3 regions of the Ruminococcus sp. SR1/5 genome follow, and region 3 is predicted to be linked to each of the others. Evidence: predicted binding sites of a transcription regulator. Region 3 holds the regulator's gene; each other region holds the start of a gene.
The links. Region 3 encodes Rex, which represses fermentation and respiration genes when NADH is low (regulators of the CRP and FNR family bind a similar motif). Its sites were predicted from a motif close to ATTGTTAANNNNTTAACAAT; they were not measured.
Positions count from the first base shown of each region.

Region 1: a site for Rex is predicted at 1,542-1,561, ahead of acsD (acetyl-CoA decarbonylase/synthase complex subunit delta). Genes of this name have one in related genera too.
Region 2: a site for Rex is predicted at 1,683-1,702, ahead of CK1_RS10750 (V-type ATPase subunit subunit G family protein). Genes of this name have one in related genera too.

Region 1 covers NC_021014.1:1,071,385-1,074,668, forward strand. The annotation lists gene acsC (acetyl-CoA decarbonylase/synthase complex subunit gamma) at 1-481, opposite strand, end outside; gene acsD (acetyl-CoA decarbonylase/synthase complex subunit delta) at 503-1,444, opposite strand; gene acsB (acetyl-CoA decarbonylase/synthase complex subunit alpha/beta) at 1,617-3,284, opposite strand, start outside.
Region 2 covers NC_021014.1:2,137,414-2,140,697, reverse strand. The annotation lists gene CK1_RS10760 (RluA family pseudouridine synthase) at 1-293, shown strand, start outside; gene CK1_RS10755 (substrate-binding domain-containing protein) at 405-1,502, shown strand; gene CK1_RS10750 (V-type ATPase subunit subunit G family protein) at 1,816-2,124, shown strand; gene CK1_RS10745 (V-type ATP synthase subunit I) at 2,141-3,284, shown strand, end outside.
Region 3 covers NC_021014.1:570,112-573,395, reverse strand. The annotation lists gene CK1_RS02865 (bifunctional ADP-dependent NAD(P)H-hydrate dehydratase/NAD(P)H-hydrate epimerase) at 1-1,294, opposite strand, end outside; gene CK1_RS02860 (redox-sensing transcriptional repressor Rex) at 1,356-2,006, opposite strand; partial or broken gene abc-f (ribosomal protection-like ABC-F family protein) at 2,218-3,284, shown strand, end outside.

The DNA of each region.
Region 1 (3,284 bases), 500 kb from region 3:
CAAGGATCAGTGTTCTTCCAAGACCTTTAGCCTTCTCTACAAGTGCTGTAAATTTTGCAGCATCTGCATTCTCATCGCAGTTTACATACACAAGCTCTACATGCATTCTCTCACCGATACGATCATAGTCAACGTGTGGGATCTCTGCAAGTTTTGCTTCTACTTCTTCATCACTCATGCATGTGCAAAGTGATACGGCATATCTTGTTTTGCTTACAAATGTCTTCTCATGTCTGAAAAGAACAGTCTCTCCACCAAGTGTAAACTCTCCATCGCCTGTTCCGATCTTGATAGTTTTCATTGGCGGTGCAGTTGCCTCAGAAAGAGATGCTAATGCATCCTCGGACATATGAGGACACTGCTCAATTTTCATAGCGCCCTGTGCAACTTTCATAGAGAAAGCCATACATGTAGGGCATCCACATTCCTTACAGTTTTTCTTTGGTGTCAATTTAAAGATCTGAATACCATTCAGTGCCATAGCTCTTTATCCTCCTATTTATTACGCAAGTGCTTTGATCAGCTTGGAAATTGTCTTAACAGATTCCGGATGTCTTAAGATAACTGCATCAGAACCAGCTGCAAGATCAGCTGCTGCTGTCTCAACTTCCATGTCGATTCCACGCTCGTCCTGTGGTCCCCATGCCGGCATGTCTGCTTCAGAAGCCATTGCCTCTTTAACATTCCATGTCTCAGCGGATACAGGTGTAATAATAGGCATCTGCAGCATGTTATCATTCTGGCCTAAAGCGGCACCTTTGATACGGTCCATAGTGGATACTACGTACTCATATCCATAACCAACTGCTGCACTACCGATATTCATAACGATCTTCTTTGCATCTACACCAAGCTGTGTAGTAACAACGTTAAGCTGTTTAGCAAGGTTGATATCAACGGCAGACTCAGCGCCTACGATCTGATTGTAAGCAAGACCTGCTGCTGCACCGATTGCTTTGTAGTTCTCCTCTTTCTCGGAAAGGATCAGTGCATTTCTGCCCTGAAGAGCCTCTGCAACCTTCGGAAGGAGCTCTGCATCCTTCTCAACATTCTTGCAGCCCTCTACAACCAGTGGACAGTCAACTGCATCTGCAACTTCTTTAACAACTGCGATCAGCTCATCGATAGATTTGTTAACACCGTTCGGGTCGCCGCCCTCAAGAATAAGTGCAACAAAGTCAGCACCCTCCATAGCTGCAGCTTTCTTAGCAATGTCAGCCATTGTAGTAGCGCCTTCATAGTAAGCTTTGATACCTTCAGATACGCCCTCAAGACCCATATCAGAGATCTCTACACCGATCTTCGGGCAGTTCTCTGACTCTGCGTCAAAGGAATAAAATGGGAATGTACAATCCCCACCAATTGTCACAGTCTTATCTCCGCTTCCGATTGTGACAGCATTAATCTTTGCATTGAACTTTTGTGGTTTCTGATTAAACGGCATTTTTCGTTAGCCTCCTTAAAAATAATAATTAAAAACTACAGAGCTTCTTATATTATACTACATAGCACCAGTTATTGGCAAGATGCAGCACTACATTTCTGTTAAAAAATCAACAAACTTTTTAACAGTTTACAGGAGAAAGGATGTCCGCACATCCTTTCTCCCGGATAAATTACATCATCGGATCAAGTCCGAGAGCCGGATGTCCTTTTTCTGTAAGGAATGCAACCAGTGTCTCTGGATCTTCTGCGATCGTCTCATCACCGATCATGTCTGTAAAGTTATCGATTCCGTAAAGCTCTTTTGCAGTCTTATTAAGTCTGTCAGCTACGAATTCTTTCAGTTCTTTCGGCATCCATACGATACGCTCGATACCGCCCTCAGCCTTCATGAACTTCTTGGAGGAAATGAAATGTTTACCATGTCCCATGAATCCAGGTGTCTGAACTCCACCACCTGTCATGGATGCCATCTCAGGGAATGTCATTCCAAGTGGTGTCATGCCTGCATACTCACGGTTAGCAATAACAACACCGTTGGAGAATGGCTCGATACCACAGATACACTCGAAGCATCCGCAGGAAGTCATCGGATCCTGCATGATGGAGTACAGTGTAACGTGCTCCAGAGCACCCTGGGAGAATTTCTGAACTGCCTCATCAACGTCCTCATAAGAACCAAGATTCTCATCGATTGGACGCTCTTTTGTGATGATCTGGCAAGGACCAGCTGGGTCAAGCTGATGTGTAGCTTTTGCATCCAGCCATGAAACCGCACCGCAAAGACCAAGTCTCTCAGGTGTTACTACACATACGTGGCTTGGTGCGAATGCCTGGCAAAGGATACAGCTGTAATATACGTCAACAGACTCATCTGTCAGAGTATCAAGACGCTCATCACGTTTGTCAAAGATCGGAATCGCAACCTCATGACGGATTCTTGTACACTCAGCAGGATCTGTATAGATAACAACCTCACATTTATCAACAACTGCATCGAACTCATTTTTAACAGATGCATAAAGAACTTCACCGATATGTTTGATTCTGAATCCTGCATTAAATGCGTCAATGCTGATACGGATACGCTGCATATCACGCTGTCCTGTATGGTATACACCCTCGATACAGTTGATGTAGTTGTGGAATTTACGCTCGATAACCGGCTCAAAGTCAGGCTGCATATTCTTACCTGCAACTTTAACAACATATGCAATGCTGTTCTTGCTGCCGAATTCCATCTCATCTACTTCAGGTCCGATTACTGTGATCTTGTGATCCTCGATCTCAGAAGCATCGCAGGTATGTACAAGCTCTGCACAGTCTACACGGGAGCCATCGAACTCAACCTGCATATCTTTACGACGGATGATCTCACCCTCGAATGCAGATGCGAAAGCAACCGGAATATCAATATTTGTGATCTTGATCTTAATATCACGCGCCTCAAGAGAAGTAGCGTTAAATTTGCTTACGTCCTCCTGAACGATAAGGCTCTTCGGTACACGGAAGATATTCTCTGTCTCATTTGTAACAACCGGGAATCCAAGTGCGATAGCGCCTGCACCGCATGCTACGATCACATCATCCAGAGGTTTGAATGCGTTAACAAATGCCGGTACACGATCCATTGTGTATTTCATAAGTGTTCCTGCATCTCCAGGTGTTACGTTACCGAAGATCAGAGCTGCACGGATCGCAACGGAAACTACATGAACAACAGATGTAACATCTTTTCCAAGAGGAATAACACGAACGTTGGCACCTGTCTTCATTCCGGCTTCTGCAACCTGATCAATGATTCCGCCAACAAGTGTTACCAGGATACCCTGTGCCTGATA
Region 2 (3,284 bases), 1.6 Mb from region 3:
TAAACGGAAAATCCCGGACACTTCTTAAGATCAGGCTGGAAACAGGTCGGCATCATCAGATTCGTGTGCAGCTTTCTCATGAGGGACTGCCCATTCTAGGAGACCGGAAATATAATCCTTCGGGAGAAAAAGGTACATCACTGGGACTTTGTTCCAGTTGTCTGGAATTCAAACACCCCAGAACAGGAAAAATGATGAAGTTTGAAACAGAGCCACAGGGAAGCGCATTTTTTGGATTTTGTGAAAAAAGTGTAAAAACTCTGGACGGAAATACGAAAAAGTGTATAATGTAAAAAGCAAGTAACCAAATGTAAGATTTTTGTAAAGTATAAGTTACTGTGGATGGACAAGGCAGACGATAAAGAACATAGAGAACAGTAACCAGCGAGGAAGAGGAGATTACAATGAAAAGAGCTGCAGTAGCGTCAGCAGCCTTGTTGGCTGTGGCAACCCTGCTGACAGGCTGTCAGAAAGAAGAAGTAGAAAAGCTTGTTGCACCGATTGTAGCAGATGTCCAGGAAACCCCTGAAGCAACCGAAGTGGAAGAAGAAAAAAGCCCGCTGATCCCTGAGATCGATGACACTCTTTCTATTGAAGAAGGTGCCAGAATAGCTGTTGTCAGCAAAAGCAAAAAAGGCGAGTTCTGGAATAAAGTAAAAGAAGGAATGGAAGCTGCTGTCAAGGATGTAAATGAGGCGTATGGTTTCAAAAAAGACAAGCAGATCACGATGACCTTTGAGGGTCCGGATGATGAAGAGGACGTAGAAAGTCAGATCAATACTCTTGATGCAGTAATCGCTGAGAATCCATCTGTAGTGTGTCTTTCTGCCGGAGATGTGGATTCCTGTCAGGCACAGCTGGAAGCAGCGAAAGAGAACGGAATTCCGGTGGTCGCATTTGATTCCAATGTCAGTGATACGAAGCTGGTCAGAGCTTTCCGTGGAACAGACAATACACAGATCGGCAAATATGCAGCATATAAGCTTGGCAGCGCCATTGGAAAAATGGGAAATGTGGCTGTTTTTTCCGCACAGGAGAAAACACAGAGCGCGCAGGAGCGTGTAAAAGGATTTCTGGATAATATTGCAAATTATACGGATATTAAAGTGGTGGAAACCGTATATTCTGACCAGGTTGATGATATGAAGGAAGCCATGAAGGAAGTTCTGGATAAATATCCGGCATTGGATGGTGTTTTCTGCACCAATGCCGAGGTTTCTGAAATGTTTCTGGAGGTAAATAAGGACACAGGAGAAAATAAAGTTGCTATGGTAGGCGTAGATGCAACCAGCAAACAGCAGGAAGCGATCCAGAAAGGGGAAGAACTGGGAGTGCTTTCACAGAATCCTTATGCGATGGGATATCAGACCATGTGGGCGGCTATTCAGTCTACTGCACCGAAGAAGGAAACAAAGATTGATAAGAAGGTTTTACTTGATCCGATATGGATTGATGCTGAGAATATCAAAAGCGAAGACATTGCAAATTACCTGTACAATTAACAAATAGAACAGATAGCCACTGTAGGTCGGGTGAATAGGTTAGTCCGCATTCACCGTCTGTTCATAATTGAAAGCCATCAGTCTGATGAAGATGTAAAAAACATTTTCATCGGGCTGATGGCTTTTTTGAATAAAAATAAAAAATATGAATAGAATAAACAAATAAAAAGTGTGCGAAAAAATGGCAAAAATATAACATATATGACGACTTTTTGACACAATACAAATAAATTTATCGTTAAATTGCATAACAAACATTGTTTTGAAAAAGCGATTGTGGTACAATTTGGATATGCAGAGAGGCGGTGATCAGATGATCCAAGAAACGATCAAGGCAGTGAAAGAGGCGGAGGCAAAAGCACAGCAGAAGATAAAGGATGCATCCGTCCGTGCACAGAGTATCATCAGCGAAGCTGAGAAAGAGGCAGAGAATATTATCAGAAAGGCGGAAACAGCCGCCGGCGAACAGGCGGCATCTGATATGAAAGTAGCCGAAGAACGTGCACACAGTACAGAGAACACTGTCGTTGGACAGGCGGAGGAAGAGCTTGCAGCTTTGAAAAAGAAAGCGGAGTCGAAGCACGAGCAGGCAATCCAGACAGTAATGGACAGTTTGTTCTGAGAGGGGGAGTGCGAAAATGGCAGTATTGCAGATGCAGCGAATCAGTATCTGCGCAATGAAAAAGAACCGTAAGGCCATATTGGAAGAACTGCAGTCACTTGGAGTATTGGAGATCGATGCAGCGGAATTGGATCCGGAGCTTAAGACGATGGATACTATGAATGCCCGGCTGATCTTTGAGAAGAACGCATCCCTTTGTGATCAGGCAATCGAAATACTGGATGAATTTTCGAAGGAAAAGCAATCCATGCTGGCATCCCTGGCAGGGAAACCGCTGATCGGAAGGAAGCAGGAGGAAGAAGCTATCCGGGATCAGGAAGAGATCCTGAGAACAGCCAGAGAAATTCAGGGATACCGGAAGAAGCTTACAGAGAACAGTGCGGCGGCAGTTAAGCTAGAACAGCAGGAAGCAGCTCTTGCTCCATGGCTGAAGCTGGATATTCCGATGAACTTCGGCGGTACAGCGAAAGCAGCGGTACTTGTGGGAAGTATTGATGGAAATATAACTCTGGATCAGGTATACAGTCAGCTGGCAGCGGATGCACCACAGCTTGAAGCCTTTGACATTCGGGAAATCTCAAATGATGCCGGTAAGCTGAGCCTGGTGGTTGTCTGCCTGAAAGCACAGGCACAGGAACTGGAAGAAGCGCTTCGGATGCAGGGATTTGCAAGACCGGCACAGCTGGTATCAGAGGTTCCGGCACAGGAGCTGGAGAACCTTAAGAATGAAGTGGTACGCATTCAGGAAGAGTCCGAACAGATCCGGGAACAGATACGCGCTCTTCACGACAGGAAGAGCTCTCTTCAGCTTTTGTCCGATTATTTCCGGATCCGTGCACAGAAATATGAGGTATTAGGACAGCTCCGCCAGTCGGAGAGCACTTTTTTTGTGACAGGATATCTTCCGAAGAAACAGGTTTCTGCAATGGAGAAACGGCTTACGGAGAAGTACGATATTGTTTTTGAAGCAGAAGATGCTGAGGGAGAAAATGTTCCGGTTGCCCTTCAGAACGGCAAATTCGGAGCAGCAGGAGAGGGAGTTCTGGCAGCATTTGGTCTTCCCGGAAAGGGAGAGATCGATCCTTCCACGATCATGACAGCCTGCTATGTATTTCTTTTCGGACTGATGCTGTCAGACGCAGCATATGGACTGATCGTCT
Region 3 (3,284 bases):
TTCCTGCAGTTGCCATTCCGGAATTACCGGAAAGATTCAGATACATCTGGCCTTTTTCATCTGCGATCACCGTACATGCATCCTTCAATACGCACACAGAGCCTGTTTCCGCAGCACATTTCAGTGCAGTATCTGCGATCTCATGCTGGATCTCCTGGATCGTTCTGCCACTGAGCCGGCTCATTTCTCCGATATGCGGTGTCAGGACTACATGCTCTCCCAGATACTGATACCACTGTGGATGTGCAGCCAGAAGGTTCAGGCCGTCCGCATCCAGGATCAGCGGCTTTTTCTCCCGGGCAGCCGCCGTGAGAAACCACTGTTCTCTCTCACGGCTGGCCACTGATGTTCCAAGTCCCGGTCCGATCACGATCACATCACACCAGGATAGAAGCTGTTCATTGGATTCCTGATCAAAGCGGCTGCAGACCATAGCCTCCGGAAGGAGTATCTGCAGTGGGATCCTGTTGGCTTCCACAGTCTGGATCTTTACCATTCCCGCACCGGCACGAAGTGCTGCACAGGCGCTTAAATAAGCGGCTCCGCACATTCCCTCACTTCCGGTCACAAAGAGCACTTTTCCGAAGGTACCCTTGTTTCCGCCGGGATCACGTTCCGGAAACAGCTTCAGATCTTTATTTTCCAGACAGGCGGCAGATGCAGTCACAGCTTCCTGCTCATAGATCCCGATATCGGCGGTAACGATCCTTCCTGCATACAGTCTTCCCGGATAAAAGCAAAGACCTCTTTTCCGGTAGGCAAATGTGACAGTTAGATCGGCGCTGAAGGCAATTCCCATTTCCAGGCCAGTATCTCCGTTCACTCCTGACGGGATGTCAACTGCGATCTTTTTGGCCCTCGCACTGTTCATCTCATGGATGATATCAGCATAATGCCCCTCGATCGGACGCGTCAGGCCTACCCCAAACACGGCATCTACTATAGTAGTATATTCACTCCACTGCGGGTTATTCACCTCCGGGACACGATAACCAGAAGCGATCTTATACTGAAGAGCAGTCTCTCTGGTCATTTTATCTTTGTTTCCGACCATATAAAACTCTACCCGGATCCCCTTCAGATGGAACAATCTGGCAACAGCGATACCGTCACCGCCATTATTTCCGCTTCCGCAGACTACCAGGATCCTTTCGTCCTTCTGGAGATACTTTTCTGTTTCCTCTACCACCTTCAGTGCTGCCCGCTCCATCAGAACCTCGGAGGGAACTCCGATCTCACGGATCGTTGTGGAGTCCAGATTCTTCATTTCTTTGCAGGTAACAAGCTTCTTCATTCTGTCTTCTGCCTCCCCTCTGTCATAGAGAAAGCTGCCGTTTCCGGCAGCTTAACAATTCTTACTTATCCACATGTTCCTGCCTGTATTTGCTGAGATTATAAGACAGTGTCATCAGACTCTCGGAAAGATGAACGTTCTCTACGATCACATCATCCGGTGTCTCAAGATCGAGATGTGCAAAATTCCAGATTGCCTTGATCCCGTTCTCCACCAGGATATCTGCCATTTCCTTGGCTTTATTCTTGGGAAGTGTCAGAATCGCGATCTCCACGTTATTCTCTCTCAGGAAAAACGGAAGCTCACTGAGCATCTGGATCTCAAGTCCACGGACTGCGATGCCCTCAAGCACAGGATTTACGTCAAAGATACCAACCAGCCTGAACCCGCGCTTCTCAAAATCCACATAATTGGCAAGTGCCTGTCCCAGATTACCGGCACCCAGAATGATCATCGGATGAACGGTATCCAGTCCCAGGATCTTACCAATCTCTGTATAAAGATAATGTACATTATAGCCATACCCCTGCTGCCCAAAACCGCCGAAATTATTAAGATCCTGACGGATCTGAGAAGCTGTGGTATGCATCTTCTTACTTAACTCATTGGAAGAAATACGTTCTACATTGTCTTCCATCAGCTCTCCTAAGTAGCGGTAATAGCGTGGCAGACGCTTAATCACCGCTTTCGAGATTTGTTTTGTCTCCACGATAGTTTTCCTCCTTACCTTACACTAGGTTAATTATAACGAATTGACATTTTCCTGTCAATTAAAGTTGTCTATTCTGTACAAATTTCTTTATATTTTTTCTAATAATTGATTTTTTCTTTGAAATCCCGGCAGTTTCCGTTATAATAGGTGGAGGATTTTTCCCTGTTCAGACATAAACAGGGGTGATTCTTTATACAGGAGGACAGTTTTTATGATTTTATCATGTCAGAATATATGCAAGGCCTTTGGCGAAAAAGTAATTTTAAATGATGCATCCTTTCACATTGAAGACCGTGAAAAGGCTGCTCTGATCGGATGCAACGGTGCAGGAAAGACCACACTGCTGCGGATCATCATGCAGGAGCTTTCTGCTGATTCCGGTACCGTTGTGCTTGCCCGGGATAAAAATATCGGCTATCTTGCCCAGTACCAGGATATCCACGGACATCATACCATCTACGAGGAGCTTCTTACCACAAAGCAGCACATCATCGATATGGAACGCCGTATCCGCAATATGGAACAGGAAATGAACACGGTGACCGGTGATGAGCTGAACCGTCTGATGGAAACCTATACCCGCCTGACCCATCAGTTTGAGCTGGAGAACGGATACGCTTACAAAAGTGAGCTGACCGGTGTCTTAAAGGGTCTCGGCTTCACGGAGGAAGATTATGACAAGCAGATCGAAACTCTTTCCGGCGGTCAGAAAACCCGCGTGGCGCTGGGCAAGATGCTTCTTTCCAAGCCGGATATCCTGCTTCTGGATGAGCCAACCAATCACCTGGATATGGAAAGCATCTCCTGGCTGGAAACTTATCTTCTGAATTATCCGGGAGCTGTTTTTATCGTCTCCCATGACCGTTATTTTCTGGATAAGGTGGTCACCAAGGTCATTGAGATCGAAGCCGGACAGACCCGCGTATACAGCGGCAACTACTCTGCCTATGCTCTCAAGAAGGCTCAGCTTCGTGACGCACAGTACAAGGCATACTTAAATCAGCAGCGGGATATCAAGCATCAGGAAGCCGTTATCGCCAAGCTGAAATCCTTTAACCGTGAAAAATCCATCAAGCGTGCGGAAAGCCGTGAAAAATGCTGGACCGTGTACAGAGGATCGAAAAGCCTCTTGAGCTCCAGGACCGGATGCGTATCTCGCTAGAACCACGGGTGTTAAGCGGAAACGATGTGCTCCACGTGGAAGCGCTTTCCAAGGCCTTTCCGGGACAGACCCTGTTCTCCGATATCTCCTTTGATATCAAACGCGGCGAGCGTGTG